2 regions of the Rhizobacter sp. P5_A1 genome follow, and region 2 is predicted to be linked to the other one. Evidence: riboswitches for the same ligand, from Rfam matches in the RefSeq annotation. Region 2 holds a riboswitch; the other holds the start of a gene.
What was found. A riboswitch is a leader RNA that binds a small molecule or an ion and turns the genes downstream of it on or off. The one in region 2 is predicted to bind thiamine pyrophosphate.
Positions count from the first base shown of each region.

Region 1: it holds a riboswitch for thiamine pyrophosphate, as region 2 does, so the genes downstream of both, thiC (phosphomethylpyrimidine synthase ThiC) here and AC1DTW_RS19860 (TonB-dependent siderophore receptor) in region 2, are expected to answer to the same signal.

Region 1 covers NZ_JBFUKR010000047.1:2,264-13,090, reverse strand. Annotated here, with positions in the region: gene AC1DTW_RS27165 (FAD-dependent oxidoreductase) at 1-226, opposite strand, end outside; gene thiC (phosphomethylpyrimidine synthase ThiC) at 230-2,155, opposite strand; TPP riboswitch at 2,238-2,339, opposite strand; gene AC1DTW_RS27155 (hypothetical protein) at 2,535-2,858, opposite strand; gene AC1DTW_RS27150 (hypothetical protein) at 2,958-3,728, opposite strand; partial or broken gene AC1DTW_RS27145 (IS630 family transposase) at 4,368-4,541, shown strand; gene AC1DTW_RS27140 (N-acyl amino acid synthase FeeM domain-containing protein) at 4,776-5,585, shown strand; gene AC1DTW_RS27135 (ThiF family adenylyltransferase) at 5,598-6,467, shown strand; gene AC1DTW_RS27130 (hypothetical protein) at 6,658-7,527, shown strand; gene AC1DTW_RS27125 (hypothetical protein) at 7,564-7,827, opposite strand; gene AC1DTW_RS27120 (PEP-CTERM sorting domain-containing protein) at 8,087-8,875, shown strand; gene AC1DTW_RS27115 (hypothetical protein) at 8,960-9,340, shown strand; gene AC1DTW_RS27110 (sensor histidine kinase) at 9,360-10,772, opposite strand; gene AC1DTW_RS27105 (response regulator) at 10,801-10,827, opposite strand, start outside.
Region 2 covers NZ_JBFUKR010000019.1:68,516-79,342, forward strand. Annotated here, with positions in the region: gene AC1DTW_RS19775 (hypothetical protein) at 1-77, opposite strand, end outside; gene AC1DTW_RS19780 (DegT/DnrJ/EryC1/StrS family aminotransferase) at 74-1,117, opposite strand; gene AC1DTW_RS19785 (hypothetical protein) at 1,114-1,296, opposite strand; gene AC1DTW_RS19790 (hypothetical protein) at 1,293-1,472, opposite strand; gene AC1DTW_RS19795 (SRPBCC family protein) at 1,469-2,401, opposite strand; gene AC1DTW_RS19800 (NeuD/PglB/VioB family sugar acetyltransferase) at 2,398-3,153, opposite strand; gene AC1DTW_RS19805 (hypothetical protein) at 3,269-3,505, shown strand; gene AC1DTW_RS19810 (RNA polymerase sigma factor) at 3,520-3,810, shown strand; gene AC1DTW_RS19815 (glycoside hydrolase family 24 protein) at 3,807-4,262, shown strand; gene AC1DTW_RS19820 (hypothetical protein) at 4,279-4,458, shown strand; gene AC1DTW_RS19825 (hypothetical protein) at 4,455-4,688, shown strand; gene AC1DTW_RS19830 (hypothetical protein) at 4,692-5,225, shown strand; gene AC1DTW_RS19835 (hypothetical protein) at 5,245-5,463, opposite strand; gene AC1DTW_RS19840 (hypothetical protein) at 5,460-5,702, opposite strand; gene AC1DTW_RS19845 (hypothetical protein) at 5,730-6,041, opposite strand; gene AC1DTW_RS19850 (hypothetical protein) at 6,169-6,918, opposite strand; tRNA gene AC1DTW_RS19855 (tRNA-Asn) at 7,071-7,146, opposite strand; gene AC1DTW_RS19860 (TonB-dependent siderophore receptor) at 7,181-9,334, opposite strand; TPP riboswitch at 9,393-9,493, opposite strand; gene AC1DTW_RS19865 (NAD(P)/FAD-dependent oxidoreductase) at 9,520-10,557, opposite strand; gene fdxA (ferredoxin FdxA) at 10,565-10,827, opposite strand, start outside.

The sequences.
Region 1 (10,827 bases), on a different contig from region 2:
GTGCGAGCGAGCGCAGGCCGAGGTCGGCCACGTGGGCGTTGGCGCTCTCCAGCTCGGCCCAGGGACTGAGCATGCCCGCCGCGGTCCAGCCGGCAGCTCGACCGCGATCGAGCGGACCGGTTGCCGGGTCGAATACGGTGACCGCGTGCCCGAGTCGGGACAAGCGCCACGCCAACAGCCGGCCCAACAGGCCCGCGCCGGCGATGCCGACGTGCCGCTTGGCCATCGTTCAGGCACTCTCGGTCGGGGCAGCGTGGATCGGGATGTAGATCTCGCCGCCCCCGCGCTTGAACTCTTCGGACTTCGCCTCCAGCCCCTGCGCCAGGACCGCGTCTTCGCTCAGGCCTTGCGCCGCCGCGTAGTCGCGCACTTCCTGGGTGATCTTCATCGAGCAGAACTTGGGCCCGCACATGCTGCAGAAGTGCGCCTCCTTGCTCGAGTCCTTCGGCAGCGTCTCGTCGTGGAAGTCGCGTGCGGTGTCGGGGTCGAGGCTGAGGTTGAACTGGTCGTGCCAACGGAACTCGAAGCGCGCCTTCGAGAGCGCATCGTCGCGTGCCCGTGCGGTCGGATGGCCCTTGGCCACATCTGCTGCGTGCGCGGCGATCTTGTAGGCGACGATGCCGGCCTTCACGTCGTCGCGATCCGGCAGGCCGAGGTGTTCCTTCGGGGTCACGTAGCACAGCATCGCGGTGCCGAACCAGCCGATCATCGCCGCGCCGATCGCGCTCGAGATATGGTCGTAGCCTGGTGCGATGTCGATCGTCAACGGCCCGAGCGTGTAGAACGGCGCTTCATGGCAGTGCTTGAGCTGCTCTTCCATGTTGGCCTGGATCAGGTGCATCGGCACATGGCCCGGGCCCTCGATCATGGTCTGCACATCGTGCTTCCATGCAACCTGCGTGAGCTCGCCGAGGGTGCGCAGCTCGGCGAATTGCGCTTCGTCGTTGGCATCGGCACCACTACCGGGGCGCAGGCCGTCGCCGAGCGAGAAGCTCACGTCGTAGGCCTTCATGATGTCGCAGATGTCCTCGAAGTGCGTATAGAGAAAGCTTTCCTGGTGGTGCGAGATGCACCACTTGGCCATGATCGATCCGCCGCGCGACACGATCCCGGTGCGCCGGTTCGCGGTCAGGTGGATGTAGGCCAGGCGCACGCCGGCGTGGATGGTGAAGTAGTCCACGCCCTGCTCGGCCTGCTCGATCAGCGTGTCGCGGTAGATCTCCCACGTCAGGTCTTCGGCCACGCCGCCGACCTTCTCGAGCGCCTGATAGATCGGCACCGTGCCGATCGGCACCGGCGAGTTGCGCACGATCCAGTCGCGCGTGGTGTGGATGTTCCGGCCGGTCGACAGGTCCATCACGTTGTCCGCGCCCCAGCGGATCGCCCAGACGAGCTTCTCGACCTCTTCGTCAATGCTCGACGTGACCGCCGAGTTGCCGATGTTGGCGTTGATCTTGACGAGAAAGTTGCGGCCGATCGCCATCGGCTCGACCTCGGGGTGGTTGATGTTGGCCGGGATGATCGCGCGGCCGCGCGCCACCTCGTCGCGCACGAACTCGGGCGTGACGATGCGCGGGATCTGCGCGCCCATCGGGTTGCCTTGCAGCCGCTTTTCGCGCGATGCGTCGGCCAGGTACTCGGCCATCCACTCGCGCTTGCCGTTCTCGCGGATCGCGACGAATTCCATCTCGGGCGTGACGATGCCGCGCCGCGCGTAGTGCATCTGGGTGACGTTGCCGGAGCGGTTGGCACCCGTCTTCGCGCGGCGTGGCGAGCGTTGCAGCGCGGCGGCCTCGCGGCGCAGCGCGGCAAGCCGCTCGGCCTCGCGCGCTTCGTGCTTGGTGCCGTCGTCGAGCGCTTGCGGCGCACGGCCGGTATAGCCCTCGGTATCCCCGCGTGCATCGATCCAGCGTGCGCGCAACGGGGCGAGCCCCTGGCGCACGTCGATGGCGGCTGCGGCCTCGGTGTAGGGCCCCGAGGTGTCGTACAGCGCGATCGCTTCTCCGTTGGAAAGCAGGACCTCGCGCATCGGCACGCGCAGATCGGCATGCACGTTGCCGTGGGCGTAGACCTTCTTCGAGGCCGGGAACGGCTCGCGCGTCAGCGCCAGACGTTCGGCGAAGGTGGCAGGGTCGAACTTTTCGGGGGCGTTCATCGGGGCAACCTTTCCGTTGAGTGGGTGCTCCGGAAAGTGCCCCTGGGGCCGAGTCAGGGCTTCATGCCATGACCGCCACCAAGGAGAACAAATCGGCTCTTCTTCCGCCGGTATTAACCGGATCAAGTTCGTCGGGTTCGGCGTCTTCGCCATCTCAGCACTGCGTGCACCCCGGAGCAGCGCAGAGTCTACGGCCCCGGCGTTCCGAGCGTCAAGGGCGATAGGCTTGCGGTCAGACCGTGCGTTGCCGCGGCGATGCCGAATCGGCCGCCATGCCACCGGTCCGTTGATTGAGGGCTACGGCTCATGCTTCGGCGTTGGCCCTGTCGCTCGGCATCACGATCGCGGAGAAGAAGGCAGTCGATTCGGTGCGCGAGCTCTACGACCTTGCCCGCCGTGTTGCCCCAGCGTACATCGGCGTTTCACCCATCCGCGCGATGTCGCGGCGGATGCCTTCCTTGACGGACTCTGCGGCACCACCGGCCTCTACTTCTCTCGCTACGGCATCCACGACATCGCGGCTCCAGGAGGCCCAGTCCGGCCCGTATTGGTCGGTCAGGCTTCTCAGGCCCTGATCGATGAAGAATCGCAACACATCGGCTTTGGCACACCGAAGGGAAAAGGCCAGTCCTCTCAGTTGATCGTCCATGCCCTGCGGCAGATGGAAGGATCGGAGGACCATCGTGTCGGCGTCTTCAGCCATGTCGTACCCCTCGGACGTTTCTATATCGACATATATATGTCGATATGGCACATCTGTCAAGCCCGCGATGTCCTGGAGACGGAATTCCTGCCGCTTCGCTCAGCAATACCTCGAGAGAACCCGGTCAGCGAGCCATCCCAACCCCATCAGATTCGTTGACGCTGGCCCCTGAATGGTTCCCAGCCCCGGCACGTGCAATCCCTCCGGAAACGGCGCACCGTTCGAAAGCGTCCCGTGCACGCTCAAGTCACGCGCGATCGCCCTGAGGATTTGCTGCCGTCGCGGCCCATCGAAGAAGGGTCGCAGGCTCGACGCCGCAAAGAACTCATCCGCGAAACCCCATCGGTCGAAGCCGCGCGCGTCCACGATGACGGTGCCGGGCAGAATCTTCAACGGTGGGGCAGGGGGGCCGACGAAGATCGGGGGTGGACCGAGCGAAGGAAGCAAGGCGTGCGCTTGTGCCAACGCGGCATCCGGCGGCGCGTCCATTTCGAGTTCGAGCAAGTCCGGCTCGCCGGAACCGCCCGGACCCACGTTGCGGTAGCCGCGGGCTGAATAGGACTCGTAGGTGATGTTGTCGGAGACCAGATTGCGGAGCACGTAGTCCCAGACCACGGCCGCCGTGGTGCGGGACAGAAAGGCCTCGCGGACATGGGGCGCGAGTGCTTTCCAGGCATCGTCGTCGGTGAAAAGCCGGTCTTCGAACGGGCCGTCGTGGCGCGCGAAGAGGGTCGCCTCGCGGCCGACGATGGTGATCGGCAGGGTCGTCAGGCCTTTGCGAAGGAACCAGTACGCGATTGCAGCAGCGGTGCCTCCCGCCCCGATGATCAGGACGGAGGGGTCCGGCTCGGCGGACAGCAAGCGTTGCATCACCGGTATCGACTTCGGCTGCCAGAACGAAGTCCACGGACTTCACTTCATTGCGAACCAAGGACGTCGCACCCTGGTGAACGGCTTTGAACACCGCGTCGGTCAAATAGTCCGCGAACTCTCGATGCCGCGGCGGATTGCGACCATTGACGACCCAGTCGCGATAGCGCGCGCCTCCCGATGCGTTGATGGCAAAGGATTGCCACGAGAAGTCGCCGATCATCGCCTGGGCGACGCGGGGACCGTAGGTCATGGTGTCGTACGGAAAGCCGAGATCTCGCTCCGCCAGGGTACACAGAGGCTGTTCACCGTCCGTGTATCCGATGCTCCCTCGCCACGCGGCGCCCACCGGGTTGTTCTCGTAGAGATCGATGTGCGGAGGCGGGCGGTGGTGCCCCGCCGCACGCAGTGCCGCGGCCTTCGCGACGATGGCCGCGCCCTTTGGTCCGGCGCCGATGATCGCAAGCTTCTTGGTCATGTTCTTCTGCCTCCTCCGACGGGGCAGCCAGTGTGCATTCGATTCGGGGGCTGGCCCGAGAAGATGCATGGGGAGTCCTGCACCTGTCGGCGACGTCGCGCGCAACTCCGAACCCGCGAATCGTTCGTGATGGATCTCAGTGCGGCGCACGCGAACCGCGCGACAAGGCAATCCGCGGCTCGTTCACCGGCGTCAAGCAACTCGTCCAACGCATCGACCGGTTTGTAAGCCACCGCAACACGAACTCCCGGACGTTTCGCTGGACCGCCACTGCCTACTCGATCCTGGAGAAGCTTCATCGACCTTGCTCGCGTGTCAGCGGGACAGGGCGCTAGCGGGTTGCCGCGTCGCCCCGGTGGCCAGACACTCGGAGCGGTTGGCCTACGCTCCCCGAAATCATTACCTTGTTGCGACCGGCGCGGCCCCCGGCGCGAGCGTTACCAATGCTTGCGCCGAGCCGGGGCAAGGGTGCGAATATTTATGGTGTTGCTCGGCGTGTTGCATGGCAGTTTGGCGCGCGTTCTCCCATCTGTGGCATCAGCACGTCCCACCGCATCGAAGGAAGAGTTTTGGATCGCGACACGATCATCGGTGTGCCTTTCGAGGCACACGCTCCGTTGAGGTCGCTGCTCCAAGACCAGTCCGACCCCGATCTTGGCGTGCACGACGACGAAGTCAGCCAGCGCCTGTTCAAGATTCGGAGTGCCGACTCATCCGGGCAGCGCAGTTCGGCGAGCATTCTCATCAACCGCATGTACGGCAGGCGCGGCTACCGCAGCACGCCGTTGCCGGAGCAGCAACTGCCGACCCGCATCACGCTCGTGGCGAGCGAACACGAGGTCATGATCGGCACGATCACGATCGGGTTCGACTCGCCCGCGGGGTTGCACGCCGACGACCCTTTCCGCACTGAAACCGATGGACTGCGCGAAGCCGGTCGCCGGATCTGCGAGTTCACCAAGCTGGCCGTGGACAGCGTGGTCCGCTCCAAGCGGGTGCTGGCGTCCTTGTTCCATGTCGCCTACATCTTTGCCTACCGCACGATGGGTTTCGACACCTTGCTGATCGAGGTCAACCCCCGGCATGTCCGGTACTACCAGCGCATGCTCGGCTTCGAGCCGCTCGGGCCGCGGCGCCTGAACCGGCGTGTGAACGCACCTGCGGTGCTGCTGAGCCTGGACTTCTCGCACGCACACGACCAGATCGAACGTTACGGCGGCAGGCCCGAGTATTCGCTGGTCGAGCGGTCCTTGTACCCGTACTTCTTCTCGATTCAGGAAGAAGCCAGCATCGTCGGTCGACTCATGCGAAACCAACCCGATGCGGCCTACTTTCATGGCGGGTCGCCGCCATCCCGTTCGATGCGTACGGCGCGCTGACGCCGGACTGACGTGAACCCGGCGCCGGAATTCAGCTACGACGAGGCCTTTTCGAGGAACCTCGGCTGGGTGACCGAGGCGGAGCAGCGTCGGCTGCAGGGTTCGCGCGTGTGCATCGCCGGCCTCGGCGGGGTCGGCGGCGTCTACCTGCTCACGCTGGCAAGGCTGGGCGTGGGCGCGTTCTCGATCGCCGATTTCGACACCTACGCCCTGGCCAACTTCAACCGGCAAGTGGGTGCCACGCTGGCGTCGTTGAGTCGCCCGAAGATCGACGTGATGCTGGCGATGGCGCGAGACATCAACCCGGACCTCGATGTCCGCGTTTTCAACGAGGGGCTGAATCCCGACAACCTGGAGGCGTTTCTTGCCGACGGCGATGTCTATCTCGACGGGCTCGACTTCTTTGCGCTCGACATTCGACGCCGCGTGTTCGCGCTGTGCGCTGCCATGGCCATCCCGGCGACCACCGTGGCACCGCTCGGTATGGGCGCTGCGCTGCTGAACTTCGTGCCCGGCGGCATGACGTTCGAGGGGTACTTCCGTCTCGAAGGCCATACCGCGGACGAGCAGGCACTCCGGTTTCTGGTCGGTCTGTCGCCTGCGATGCTGCAGATGTCCTACCTCGTCGATCCTTCGCGGGTCGACCTTGCCAGCCGGCGCGGCCCTTCGACCGTCATCGGCGTGCAGCTGTGCAGCGGCATCGCAGCCGTTCAGGTGCTCAAACTGATCCTGGGGCGCGGCGAGGTCCCGGCTGCGCCAAGCGGCCTGCATTTCGATGCGTTCCGCAACCGCCTCAGGCGCACCTGGCGACCCGGTGGAAATCGCCATCCGCTGCAGCGCCTGCTGCTCGCGGTTGCGAAGCGACGGTTGCGGGGCGCCTGAGCCGATGTTGCCTGAGCTGCAGCAGCTGCGTCGAATTCTGAGCGCCGGCATCCTCGCGCCGTCGGCCGAGAACAAGCACTACCTGCGTTTTCGCGTCGCGCAAGACTCGGTGAGTCTGGCCAGCACCGATCGCGCGTCGTGGGCGGCGTTGCCGCATCGCCGGTTCCTGGCCTTGCTTTCGTATGGTGCGGTGCTGGAGAACATCGCGTTGCGCTCCGCGCATCTCGGGCATGGCCTCGTGGCCGACTTGTTTCCGGACCCTGCCGAGCCCGACCTGATCGCGCAGTTGCGCTGGGCTTCGCCGGCGCCGCCCCCTGACCCGCTGGACCGGGCGATCGAAGGCCGGCACACGAATCGCCGCTTCTACGCCCACGCGAGCCTGCCGGGCGAGACCCTTGCGCAGTTGTCGGCCGCAGCCGCTGCAACGCCCGGCGCGCGGCTCGTGTGGCTCGACGATGCGGACAGCCGCGGCCTCGCACTCCAGACCATCCGAATCGCGGAAACAGAGCGCTTCCTGCGACCCGCGCTGCACCACGAATTGTTCGGCGCCGTGCGTTTCGACAACGGCTGGCGGCGCACCACCGATGAATGGCTGCCGCTCGCCGCATTGCAGATCGAGCCGCCGATGCGCCTCCCGTTTGCGCTGTTGCGCCACTGGCCGCTGATGCGCGCGTCGACATGGCTCGGCGCGCACCTCGCGCTGGGCTTGCGCGCCGGATATCTGCCCTGCGCGTTGGCGCCGCACATCGGTCTGCTGGTCGTCGATGACCAACGCGATGACATGGGCGTTATTCGGGCCGGGCGCGGGTTCCAGCGCTTGTGGCTTGCGGCGCAGGCTGCGGGCCTGGCGCTGCAGCCGATGGCTGCGGCGACGGTGCTGGCGCACCAGGCCCCTGCGCCCGGCTGGGTTCGCGCCGACGTGAAGCGGCGGCTGCAGAAGCAATTGGCGCGACTCGCCGGTGACCCCGGGGCCCGCCCTTGCATGCTGTTTCGCGCGGGCCGCGCGAAGCCACCTACCGTCGTCACTGGGCGCTTGGCGCTGGATCATTACCTCGTGTGAGAGAGGTTTCCAATTGATCGGTGCGTTGCCACCGATTCAGTGCTCAGGCGGCCACGCCTCGCACTCCAGCTCAGCGACGATGACCGGATCGAAAGCGCCGACATCGACCCACATCTCGCTCGCGATCGAGGTCAGCGCGAGCCGGTCGTGATGCGGACGCAACTCCAGCAGTCGAGCAGTGCAACTGGCAACCCATTGCTCGCGACCCGCCGGAGCCGATTCGGCCATCCGATCAAGGCGGGTGTCGCGCGCCGGCGCAGGCGCTCTGTTGCGCCGCGTGGGGAACGAGGTGGACGTCATCTTCGGCTCCTGTTCGGAACAGCCGGTGTCGTCAGTACGGGTACTGCCCGCAGGGCGACCGCGCGGCTGCGATCGGACAAATTCGACATGTCGCGGCGTCGCCGGTTCGCCGCAGATTTGTAATCGGCACCATTCATCGGGGGGGAGAGTGCCGATGCGGCGTGTTCGCTTACAGCTTCGGAATCGGCACCTTGATTTAATTGCTTGTCCGAAGGTTGGACAAGGTTTGTGCTCCCCGAAATTACCCAAGGAGTTTCAAATGAGGAAGACAGTTTTCTCTATCGCAGTCGGTGCCGCCCTGCTAGGGGGTTCGGGTGCCGCATTGGCCGTCGACATCGGCGGACTCAACGTGCCCCTGGGTGCGACCTTCGCGGTCGCACAGGTCTACGAGAACGTCGTCACCGGCGTGGGCCAGACGCTCTCGGGCTACGGCGAAGTCGACTCGATCAACGGAACGGCCGTCAACACGTTGTGCAGCGGCTGCGAGCTGACCTACCGTTTCACCGATTACGTCGTGTCGTCAATCTCGGCGACCGACATCAAGTTCAGCGGTGGAGTGGTCACCTTCTATCTCGGCTTCGGCGCCGACAATGACTTCAACGCATTCACCAGCGGCAGCTCTGCCGCCGATCTGGCAGCCGCCACCAATGGCACGGTGTTCCTGAACCTGTCGGGCCATGCGATCGACGCTGCGGGCAACACCTTCGCGGGCACGGGCCTGAACATTGGCTCAGCAACGCCATCGGGCACGGGCTCGGGCCTCGCCGACGTCAACACCAGTGGGAGCGGCATCGCGAATGCCTACTTCAATACCAACTCGGTGCCGGCATTGTTCGGCGGCGGCAACGCCGACTTCCTGCTGACCTCGTCGTTCAGCGGCCTGTTCCCGCCGCATCCGGCGGAATGCACCCAGGGCCAGGGACCGTCGTGTGTGAGCGGGAGTGCCGACTTCCGCAGCGTGACGGCAGTCCCGGAACCGGAGACCTACGCGCTGATGCTGGCCGGCCTCGGTGTCATGGCCTTCATCACCCGCCGTCGCAAGGCTTGAGCGAAGCCCGCTTGTGCCTGGCCAGTCGGTGCGAACTGACTGGCCTCATCCTTGTTCGGACGTCGGTGGAACAGAGGCCGACCGATGGAAGTTGAGGTCACTCGGCTGCGCCGGCGCGGCCATCCACTCGATCCCGACGAGCTTGACCCGCCGATGCGCGGCGACTTGATCGTGAAGGTCGATCGGGACCGCCCCGATGGATTGGTCATGCGTGAGGCGCGCCTGATCGTCTACATCGGCATGCCCAGGACGCCATGCTCGATCCTCCCACGCCTGGTCGACGCGCGGATGGTCGAGATCGACGGCGTCACGCTCACGCTGATCGGTGTCGAGCGCGACGCTGCGGCGAACGACAGGGGGCCGGAGCACGTGCAGGTCTGGCGCTGCACGCTGTTGACGGGCCTCAGTCCCGGATTGGGGCCGCGGCCATCTCGTAGCCAGGGCACAGCAAATCAAGGGGCCTAGGGATCGCGAACAAGCTCGATCAGCCGGCGGCTCGCGAATCCGATACCTCGCGATCGTCCGATGAGCCCTGCTGGGGTTGCCGAACCGCCTCGGACCGCACGAATTGAATTGTCGCGGCCAAGCCGTGCCCCGACTCCGGCGTGTGCAGCGATACCGTCGCGTTCATCCGCGACGCGAACTCACGGACGATCGGCAATCCCAGTCCGCATCCGCTTGAGTCGCCATCGTGCACTCTGTAGAAGCGCTCGAAGACGCGCTCCCGCTCAGGCAGCGGTATTCCGGGACCGTTGTCCTCCACGATCAACGTGACGCTTGAACTCGAGACCAGGATCTTGCTGGTGACGATGCCGCCACGCTGGATGTATCGAATCGCGTTGTCGACCAAATTCATGACAATCTCTCGCAGCGCGACAGGGTGGCCGCAGACCAGCGGTGCGGTCCCGATCATCTCGAAGCCGAGATCGATTTCCTTGGCCTGTGCCTGCCCCGCCAGGTCTTCCAAGACTTGCCTTACAACCACATCCAGCTCGACCGACGCACCTGCATACGGCCTCTCGGACAGGCCGTGCGCTTCGGCCGACGACAAGGTGAGAAGCTGATTGACCAGGTGCACGGACTGATTCACGGTTTGCCGGATCGCGGCCAACGATTCGGCACTTCCGGCGGCGTCGGTCGACCGCACCGCATAACTGACTTGGGTGCTTAGCAACGTCAGCGGCGTGCGCAACTGGTGTGCGGCGTCCTGGACGAAGTTGCGTTGAGCGTTGGTGTAGTGATTCAGCCGCTGTGCGTACTCATTGATCGCGACCACCAAAGGCGCCAACTCCGCAGGGATCGCCCTGAATTCCAGAGGTTGCAGTGCGCCGGGCTCGCGCGCGAGCACCGCGTCGCGCAAGTTGATCAGAGGCTGAAGACCGTGGCGCAGCCCGTACAGGATCAGGATCGCGGCCAACGCCAGGATCAGCAGTTGCTGAACCATGGCGTGCAGCCAGAGACTGCGGGTCAGTCTCTCGTGGCCACGCATGGTCTGGGCAATCTGGACGAGCACGGGTTGAATGCCCGAATCCGTCAGCGCCGGCTGCACGAATGCGACGGCACGCACCGGCGCATTGCGCACCTGTGCGTCGAAGAAGCGCGGAACCTCCGGCTGAAGCGCCACACCCGGCACGGCAAGTTCCGCGTAGCCCGCAACCATCTGACCCGCCGCGGTCGTGACACGGTAGTACACGCGATCGACGTCATTCGATTCGAAAAGCTCCAGCGCCGCGGGAGGGATGTGCTCTTGGAAACCGCCGTCTTCGAAATGAAGTTGCTCGGCGACGATGCGTGCGGACCCCAACAGCAGACGGTCCTGCATGACCGACGCGGTGTTGCTTGAATTCTTGTAGCTGATCGATCCGTCGATGGCCACGGCGCTTGCGAGCGGCAGCATCACCCAGGCCAGCAGCCTGACCCGAAGGCTAGGGGCCACGATGAACTTGGCGCAG
Region 2 (10,827 bases):
CCGATGGATAGCGCGTTCTCAAGGATGCCCCGGCAGCGCGCTTGCTGGCGCGGCAGTTCGTCGGCGAGCGTGTTCATTCGATGATCCTTTTCAGGGTGCTGCACACGTTGGTGACGTCGGCCTCGGTGAGGAACGCGTGGTATGGCAGGCCGAGCAGGTGCTCGCGCAGCGTCTCGGTCACCGACATCGGCCCCCACTTCGCGCAGCTGAAGAACTGCGCGCGCTCGTCGAGGAACGGCCGATACCAGAGCTTCGCTTCGACGCCGGCGCGCGCCAGCTCGTCCTGCGCTGCGGCGGCGCTCACGCCTTCCGGCAGCAGCACCGGCAGCAGCGTGCGCATCGGTTGTTTGCCGCGCTGCAGGCATAGGCCCGACGGCAGGTGTTCGGCATACCAGCGGTCGACATCGGTGCGCCAGCTGGTCACGTGACGCAGCGACGCCAGAGCGGCTGCTGCGTGGTACTCGCTCATCCGCGCGTTCGTCCCGCCGGGCCCGAAGTTCGCCAGCGACGCGACGCGCTCTCCGAGCAGCAGGTCACTGGTCGCGATCACGCCGCCCTCGCCAGCGCCGAGCGCCTTGGTCGCGTTCAGGCTGTACGAGACGATGATCTCCGGTACCGGGCTGGTCTTCTGCCCGTAGATCGCGCCGGCCGCATCGATCAGCACCGGCAGGTTTGTGCGGTAGTTGAATCGCTCCCACGGCTCGATCGGCACCGGCAGGCCGAACGCCGCGATCGGGATCACGGCGCGGATCGAGCGGTCGTTCGCCACGAGCTGGGCGGCGAGACCCGCGTTCAGCTGCCAGGTGGCGGGATCGACGTCACACAGCACCGGCACGTGGCCGGCATTGACCACCGCCTGCGCGGTCGCGACGAAGGTGACCGCCGGCATCAGCACGCCAGCGCCGCGCGGCAGCTCCAGCGCGCGCAGCGCCAGCTCGAGAGAGACGGTGCCGTTCGCGACCACGGTGCACGGCGAGCGCGTCAGCGCAGAGAGCTCGAGCTCCAACCGCTTCACCAGCGGGCCGCCCTTGACGTAGACCCGCGCCTCGTCCATCTGCCGCAGGTACGGCAGCAGCTCGTCTGCCGTCGGCATCGACGGGATCAGCACCTTGATCATGCTTCCACCAACTTCTGCAAGATGCTCACCAGAATCCCGACCGGGACGTAGACCCAGTACAAGAGCCACATCACGTCGGACGCGCCAACGCGCATGAGGATCTGGTACACGAGGGAGTACCAGATCGGAACCACGATGAACGTGCTGAGGAGCGCCGAGATCACCCTGATTTCTTTCATCCGATCACCATCACCCTTCCGTGCCCGTTGCAGTTCGGGCAGATCGTGAAGACGCGCTTGCGGCCGCCATCGCAGGTCGGGCAGGGGAGATGCCGCAGGCTCAGCAGCGGCTTCGGCGTCGTGAAGCCATAGATCGACGCCACTGCGCTGGCGATCTTGTTCGGCAGGACGGTCACAGCTCGCCGCCTTCGCTGTCGGTCATCGGATGCCACTCGAGCAGCTCGGGACGCTTCCAGGCAGCAGCTTTGCGAAATTGCGCGATGCGTTTCTCGCGCGGCCCGAGCTGGCCAGCGAAGTTCGCTGGCACGCGCGCGCACACCTCGGCGTCTTCGCGGAACACCTGCTCGTTCAGGCGCGCGACCGAGTCGAAGAACTCCGGCATCGGCCGCGTGGTCTCGGCGGCGTAGAGCCTGTGAACGAAGTTCGTGCGGCCATCGGCGCGCGGGAAGTAGTGCTGCAGGCTGTAGCTCCAGCCGCGGGTGCTCGACAGGCACGAGTACGGGAACAGGTGCGCGTGCACGTAGTCGAATCGCTGCTCGTGCTTGAAGAAGCGCGTCAGGTGGCCCAGGCGCTGCGCTTCGGAGGAGAACTCCTCCATCGACGAGCCGTTGTCGAAGAGCTGCAGGTGCTTCTGCACCAGCGCCAGCTTGGCCAGTGAGTCGGTGTGCACGTGGGCGACGTGCTCGAAGTCGAGTGCGTTCTCGACCGCGACGGTCCAGTGGCAGTCCATGACGAACTGCAGCGTGCTGTGCAGGCGCAGCGGCGGCACAGCGGCGAGGAAGTCGAAGATTGCCTCCGGGGCGCAATGCGGAGCGTGAGGCGGCGCATCGGACACGAGCAGCCAGTCGCCAATTTGACCGGTTTCGAAGCGCTTGACGTTGCCGGCCGTGGTGAGGCGCCCGTGGTACGCGCAGCGCGGCTCGCGGTTGCCGCGCAAGCCGTCGAAGATGCGCGCGCCGCGATGCCCGCACCGGTTGTCAAAGCCGACGATCTCGCCGGCGATGTTGGCCAGCGCGATCTCGCCGTCGGCCTTCCACGGCAGCAGCACATAGTCCCCCGGCTCGGCGAGCTCAGAGAGATGGGCGACGGGGTGCCAGTGGCTCATGCGATCTGCCGCGCCGGATTGCCGAACACCGTCGCACCCGCCGGCACGTCCTTGACGACCACTGCGCCGGCGCCGATCACCGCGTCGTCGCCGATCGTCAGCCCGGGCAGCACACGCGCGCCGCTGCCGAAGAAGACGCGATCGCCGACCTTGACCTTGCCCGTGATGTCGACGTGCGAGCTCAGCGTGCAGAAGTCGCCGAGCACCACGTCATGGCCGACGCCGCTGTACGTGTTGACGATCACCGATCGGCCGAGCACGGCGTTCGCCGATACCAGGCAGTGCGGCAGCAACAAGGAGCCGGCGCCGATCTCGCACTCGCCGGTGATGGTCGCTGAGCACGCGATGAAGGTCGCGCCGTCGACACCGAGCTGTGCGGCGATCGCGGCGCGCATCGCGGGCCCGGCCACGGCTAGATAGAGCTCGTCGTCTTCGCGCGCCTCGTCCTGGTATCCCGACAGCGCGCCCAGCCAGGTGCACACGAACGCGGGTACCAGGTCGTCGATGAAAGTGATCGAGTTCGCGCAGCCGTCCATGCGCAACCAGCCCATCAGCTCGCGGCCCAGCGCACCAGCGCCGGCGATCACGATGCGCTGGCGCGGCAGCTCCGCGCCTGACTTGCGCAGGCGCTTCAGCGCCCGAAACACGGTGCTCGGATCGACGCCCTCGGCGCGCGCTGCCGCGGTGATCGCTTCGCCCGAAGTGTGGCGCCTGAGCGCGCGTTCTGTGCCTGCCGTGATGCGTCCTGCCATGGGCGTGCATCCTGCATTGCGCGCATGGCGTAGCGCAATGGATCGCGCGCCGTTCAAGCGCGCAAACGCGCTAGTTTGCGTCGGCGTGTAAATGCCCGGTCCATAGCATCGCGGCATGAGCGACGACACCACGATTAGCCACCCGATGCTCAAGGGCGTCAGCGCTGTCGTCGTGACCGCAGGAGGTCTGACCTGGGGCGAAATCGCATCGATCCTTGCAGGCATCTACACGCTGTGCCTGATCACCGAGTGGGCGTGGAAGAAGCTGGTGAAGCCGCTCGCGATCCGGAAGGGATGGATCAACGGTAAGCCGCGCCCCTTCCTGGAATCGACGGGTCGCGGCGACCTGTAGCGGCGCGGACCGACATGGGCATCGCCGAGAACCTGGCCATGGCCGAACGGCTGCCCGAGAAGCGGCAATGGTTGATCGACCGCATCAACGCGATGCCGCTCGGCGACCAGCGCGCGCTGTCACTGCGCTTCGAATTCGGCATGAACACCAACGAGATCGCCGCCACGCTGGGCTGGTTGCCGCGCGAGGCGATGGCATCGCTGAACCGCTCGATGCGCATCCTGCAGGGCGCGTTCGAGCCGCCGCGCACCGAGCCGGGTGACGGGGTCGGGCCACTGCAGCTGAATGGAAAGCCCATCCCATGAGCCCGAACCTCAAGGCCTTCCTGGACATGATCGCCTTCAGCGAGATCGGCCCGAAGCTGCTTGCCGCCTCCGACAACGGCTACGACGTGCTCGTCGGCGGGACCCGGTTCATCGGCTACGCCGATCACCCGCGCAAGCTGGTGTGGTTGCCTCGCCTGAACATCAACAGCACCGCAGCGGGCCGCTATCAGCTGCTGGCGCGGTACTTCGACGCGTACAAGGTCCTGCTGAAGCTGCACGACTTCTCGCCGACCAGCCAGGACGCGATCGCGATCCAGCAGATCAAGGAACGCCGCGCGCTGCCGCTCATCGAGTCGGGTGACTTCTCGGCGGCCGTCGATCGCGTGTCGAACATCTGGGCGAGCCTGCCGGGCGCGGGCTACGGCCAGCACGAGAACAAGCTTGCGGCGCTGCAGCAAGCCTACGTCGATGCCGGCGGCGTCGTCGCATGAGTGAGGACGGTGCATCGTGGCCATCTTCAAGCATCCCGACGGCACGTATCACCGGTACCCGTACGTGAAGCCGTCTGAGCCATCGAAGCCGCAGGGCGACCAGCCCGGCGAGTGGAAGCAGGTCCAAGGTGCGCGCCGTGGCATCGAGATCCATCGCGACGGCAAGACGATGCGCAACACCGCGCCGACGTCATGAGGATCTTCCATAGCATCGATGCCGCCCGCGCCGACGCGCACCCGGGCGTCTACGTGATGGCCAGCACCGGCCCGGTCTACGCGCTCATGTCGGTCGGCGAGCGCGAGCGCGTACTCAACGACCCGGCAACAGAGCGCGCCTGGGCCACCGTCGAGCGCACCAAGCCATTCCACGACGTGACGCTCGAGGCCGACACCGGCTGGCACGACGACGACCTCAAGGGAGCGTGACCCGTGGAGTGGAAAGACATTGCGGCCACCGTCGCCAAATCCGCCCCGATGCTCGGCGGCCTGCTCGGCGGCCCAGCTGGTGCTGCGATCGGCGCCGTCGGCTCGATGATCGCGTCGGCCCTCGGCGTCGCTCCGACGCCCGACGCGGTGAGCCAGGCGCTCACGGTCAACCCCGATGCCGCGGTCAAGCTGGCGCAGATCGAGAAGGATCGGCAGGTGGAACTGCAGGGTCTTGTCGTGCAGGCGGCCGCGAACCAGCTTGCCGCCGAGACCTCCTCGATCCAGGCCGTCAACGCGACAATGCAGGCCGAGACCAAGTCGGAGCACTGGGCCTCGTGGTCGTGGCGGCCGTTCAACGGCTTCATCTTCGGGGTCAGCTTCTTCGGCGTGTACTTCGTGCTGCCGTTGTGCAAGATCCCGGTGCCGTCGATCCCGTTCGAAGCATGGACGGCGATGGGGGCGATCCTCGGCGTCGCATCGTGGTTCCGGGGCAAGGCCCAGGCGGATCCGGCGAACCCGGCCGCGGTGCGCGGCTGACCTGGAGCGCGCGCAGGGTCTAGCCGGGAAGCTTCGCCCGCGTGTTGATGCTGGTCGAGTCCATCGCCCGCTCTTCGGGCGTTTCGGGTATTTGTCGCACTTCGCACGAGCCCGGGACTCGCACCGCCTCCGGGTGACGGGCGAGGGCGGTCACCTCGTCCATGTGGTGTCGGGTCTTCACCTTCTTCGTGCCCTGGAGGTTCCAGATCGTCCAGAGCCAGTATTCGACGCGCTTCATGGCTTCCGGTTGGCCCACTGCCGCGCCGCCTCGCGCGGGTCCATCTCGCGGTGCACGGTCCATTGGTCAACCGCGACGACGCGCGCGAACTTGCGGCCGATGTCCGGGCGGAAGTCAACGATGAGCGCGGCCTCGAACCGGCTCAGCCAGTCGTCCTTCGTCAGCGCCGGCGTCGGCGCCTCGGGCGCAGGCGGTGCTCGAGCTGCTCGCGTCGATCGAGTCTTGGCGTCCTTCGTCATTGGGTGTACTGCGCGGAAACAAGCCTTCTAGATGGACATGTCAAAGCCGGTGGTAACGCCGAGGTCACGTAGGTCGTCAAGTCGTCGGTCGATGGACAGCTTGGCGACCGTCCGCGCGTTTTCCTCAGCGTGAGCAGAGGTGTCGAATACTGCTTCAGGGAACTCCTGCCACGCAGGTTCAGCGTTCCGCGGCTGAGCCAAGAAGCTGGCCTTGAATTGCCTACCAGACGAAAGGAGCACTGCATCGATGTCCATCCAATCTGTCTGTGGCATCGGGACTTCAGCCCACCGAGTGGTGATGGAACAGCCCTTGTAGTGCGAATGCTGTCTGTTCGTCATGGTTCCCTCCCTGGACGCAACTTTTCATCATGCGCTCGGACGCGCAGGCCGGTGTAAGGCAAACCCCTTCAGGAAGCGCGCTGGCGTGCTCATCGTCGGGATGGCTGGCCTGACCGGTGGAAAGGTGTTAAGGCGCCGGCGGGGACGCGGAGTCTTGTGGATTCGGGAACACCCAAGGAGTGAAGATTGTCAGGATGTCCTGAGCGGCCTTCAGCAGCACTGTGTGCGGCAGCGGGAACCCGCCGAGATTGACCTGCAAAAGGTACTCAATGTCGGCATCCACTGGCTGCGACATGGTCGTTGGCATGCCAATCGGGTGAGAGCCGTCCAGCGTGTTGGCGACGCGTCTGATCATCTGCTCGGTGGTGATGCGCACGACATCGGGGTCGGTACTGCTGCGCCGCATCCGCACGCATTCGCCGTCAAGCCACCTTGGAAAGTTGACGCGGGCGATCGACTCGCCGCCGCTTTTCAGTTGGCCCGGCGCGTCGATGTCTCGAACGATCAGAATGTGGCTGACTTCAGTGGTCTCGATTTGACCGTAAGCATCAGCGTTTGGCTTGACGTTAGCGCCGACGTGCCAGTTGCCGCCTCCCAAGACGGCGGGGGCTCCGCCAAGTCCGAATAGCCCTCGCATACGAATGCCCCCGGGAAGCAGGGCCAGGACAAACGGTCTTGGGCCGATGGTCTGCTTCAGCTTGCGTGCGGGCGACGCGTTTCTGAACAGCATCGTCGACGAGGACTTTGGCAAGGTGCCTGGCAACTGGCTCCGCAGGTCGGCCCAGATGCGAAGCAAGTGCGAGAGGTCGAGCAGTGCGACAGCGTCGTACGTCTGCAGCGCCATCTCGTAGTGGCGCCTCAGGCGTTCCAGTTGCATTGGGAGATTGCTTGTCGCCACAGTCCGCCTTTCGGTCATCGGACGCAGCGGGTACCCAGCGCCGGGCACTGGATATTAGGCAACGCCCAATATCTACCTAATATCCGATCCCAACGAAAAGGGGCCTGTATTGCTACAGGCCCCGTCGTTATTGGCTCCCCGACCTGGGCTCGAACCAGGGACCTACGGATTAACAGTCCGGCGCTCTACCAACTGAGCTATCGAGGAACAGCCTTGCATTATAGCTGGCTTTCCCAGGCCCTCAGAGATCGACCTGCACCGACAGCCGCACGGTGCGGGGCGCCATCGGGTACAGGTAGACGTGGCTGAACTCGTAGGGCGACTCGCGCCACGCGCGCTTGTCGAACAGGTTGTCGACCCCGGCGCGCCACGTCGCCTGCGCGCCGGCGAGCTTGGTCTGATAGCGCAGCGCGGCGTCGACGCGCGTCCAGCCGGGCGTCGTCGCGCTGTTGTCGGGCAGGACCATGCGCCGGCTCTCGTGCGTCAGCCCGGCCTGCAGGTTCAGGCCGGGCAGGGTGGCGACGTCGTAGGCGGCCTGCAGCTTCAGCGTGCGTGCCGGGACATTGGTCGGCTCCATGCCGTCGAGGCCCGCGACCTGGCTGCCTTCGACCCGCGCGCGCAGCCACTGCGCACCGCCGCGCAGGGCCCATGGGCCCTGGCGCCACGCGGCGTTGGCTTCGACGCCGCGGTGGTGTGCGCGGCCGTCGAGCTGCGTGGTGCAGGTGTTCGCGACGTCGCAGAAGTCCTGCGTGCGCGGGCGCCGGATGTCGAACGCCGCGAGATTCCATTCGAACGCGTCGCTCGCGCCCTTCAGCCCGATCTCGGCCTGGCGGCTCTTTGTCGTGAACACCTCACCGGCATTGGTGTAGTTCGTTCGGTTCGGCACGGCGCTCGATTCGACCCCCTGGCCCCAACTGGCATAGACCAGTTGATCGCGCGCGAACGCGTAGCTCAGCGCGATCGACGGCGTCGTGAACGCATCGGAAAAGTCGCTCGGGACCGTGCCATCGGTACGAACGCTCTCGCGACGGATGCGCGTGTGGCGCAGGCCGAGCCAGGCGGTCAGGTTGTCCGTCAGCGTGATCGCGTCGCGTGCGAAGAGCTCGGTCGAGCGCTCGGTGAGGTTGGTGTTCGGCACGGTACCGAGTTGCGGCAGCGTCGGGATCAGCGTGAGGCCGTCGACCGTGCCTTCGCCGACGATCGTGCCGTCGTCCACGCGCGGCTGCAGGCGGCTCTTGAAGCGTGACTCGAGCACGCCGAAGGCGAGTTGATGCTTCAAGGTGCCGGTGCTCGCCTTGCCCTCGACGGAGAGCTGCACGGTGTCGGTGGTGCGGCGTTCGTTGTCGCTCTGGTAGGCGTAGTAGTCGAAGCTGCCGTCGGAGCAGTAGCGGTCGAAGTTGCCTTCCTTCGAGCAGCCGAACGGGAAGGCCAGTCGGTCATCGGTGCGCAGCCGCTGCGTGGCGGCGTGAGCGATGAACTTCCAGTCGCTGCCGAGCTTCTGCTGCCAGCGCAGCGACGCGGTCGTCGCGTTGAACACGACCGGCAACGACCATGGCTGGTTGTTCAGGCTGATGCGCGGGTCGCCGGGCTGCGGCACGGTGTTGCCGAGCATGCTGAAGCCGGGCTGGCTCGGTTGCGAGCGGTGACTGGTCTCGACCTCGGCCTCGAGCAGCGCATCGGGGCTGATGCGCCAGTCGGCGGCAAGCGCGAACAGGTTGCGGTTGCCTCGGCTGTCACGCACCATCGGGTCGAGGTGCGCGGCCGCGGCGTTCAGGCGCACGCCGAAGGCCTGGTCGGCGCCGAAGCGCTGGCTCAGGTCGAGCGCGCCGGTCACGCTGCCGGGCTGGCGCCACTCGAGGCTCACCGAGCGCAGCGGCGCGTCGAGCGGGCGCTTGACGAGGTAGTTGACCAGGCCGCCGGGCGCGCTGGTGCCGGCCTGCATGCCGCTGGTGCCCTTGAGGATCTCGATGCTCGCCTTGTTGTCGAGCGGGATCGAGGTCTCGGCGCTGATCGGCAGCCCGTCACGGCGGAAGTTGAAGCGGTTGTCGAGCACGTAGCCGCGCACGGTCAGAGAGTCCCAGTAGCCCTCGGCGTTGTAGGCGTCGCTGACCGCCGGGTCGATCGCGGTCAGGTCCGAGAGGCGCTGCGTGCCGCTGTCCTTCAGTTGCTCGGCGCCGAACACGCTCGCCTGGATCGGCGTCTTCGCGAGCGGCGTGTCGCCCCAGCCGCTGACGTTGACCGGCGGTGTCGCGCGCCCGGTGACGGTGATCGGTGGCAACTGCGTGGTCGGCGGCGTGGGCGATGGCGCGGTCTGCGCGCCCGCCTGTGCCGCAACAAGCCATGCGGCAGCGGCGATCGGAGAGAGAAGGCGGTGTCGTGTGGTCAAGCGTGCCATCGTGGTTCCGTGGTCGATGGCAGGTCGGCGGGCCCAAGGGAGCAGCACGCGAGGTGATGCGGCCTGGGCCGTGCTTCCCTGCGCGAGGATTACCTCAATCAGGTTCAAAGGGACTGTCTCAGTCGGGCCGGTCACGGCCCAACACCCCTAGCGAATGCCGCGCGGCGAACCGCGCGACGGGCGAATTATGGCTCAGGCGCCGGCGCGACGCCGAGTGCCTTGTGCAGCCGCGGGCTGGTGGTCGTGTACTCGAGGTGCACGGGCTGGTCCGGGAACACGCGCGCGGCCGCGCCGAAGGCCGCGAGCGTGGCCTCGTGGAAGCCGCACAGGATCAGCTTTTTCTTGCCGCGGTAGGTGTTCACGTCGCCGACCGCGAAGATGCCGGGCACGCTGGTCTCGAAGGTCGCGGTGTCGACGACGAGCTGCTTGCGCTCGAGCGCCAGGCCCCAGTCGGCGATCGGGCCGAGCTTGGGGCTCAGGCCGGTGAGCACGAGCAGCGTGTCGACCGGCAACGACCGCGCAACGCCATCGACGCCGAGCACCCGCAGCGCCGTCAGCCGGCCATCCGCCTGCTCGATGCCGGTCGCCTGCGCAGCGACGAACAGCAGGCGCTGCTCGGTGCGCAACTCGCGCACTTGCGCGACCGTCTCCGGCGTGGCCTTGTTGAATTCATCGCGCCGATGCATCAGCGTGACGCCGGCGATCGGCGCGAGGCGCAGCGCGCAGTCGAGCGCCACATCGTCCTCACCGATCACGACGATGCGCCGGCCGGCCAGCGCCGCGAGATCGTCCGGCGCGCTGTAGAAGACCTGCGTGCTCTCGAACGCCCGCAATCCATCGACCTTCAGGCGCCGCGGCTGGAACGAGCCGACGCCGCTGGCGATGAACACCGCCTTGGCGCGCCAGCGCGTGCCGGCGGAACTCTCGATCAGAAAGTGCCCATCGGCGTCGCGCTCGACCGCATCGACCTGCTGGCTGAAATGAAACGTGGGACGGAACGGCTCGATCTGCTTCAGCAAGCTCGCGACCAACTCACGCGCGGTGCACCGCGGGGTCGCGGGGATGTCGTAGATCGGCTTGTCGGCGTAGAGCTCGATGCACTGGCCGCCCGGCACCGGCAGCGAGTCGACCACATGCGCGCGCATCTCGAGCAGGCCGAGCTCGAAGACCTGGAACAGGCCGACCGGCCCGGCGCCGATGACGAGCGCATCGGTCTCGATCATCGTGGCCTTATTTGACCAGCTCGCCGAGCTTGCCGGTCTTGTCTTTCCACTCGTCGGCGTCGGGCAGCGGACCCTTGCGCTTCGTGATGCTCGGCCAGTTCTTCGCGAGTTCGGCATTCAGCGGGATCATGTGCTGCTGGTCGCCGGGCACGTCTTCCTCCGGCACGATCGCGTTGACCGGGCACTCGGGGATACAGACCGCGCAGTCGATGCACTCGTCCGGGTCGATGGTGAGGAAGTTGGGGCCTTCGCGGAAGCAATCGACCGGGC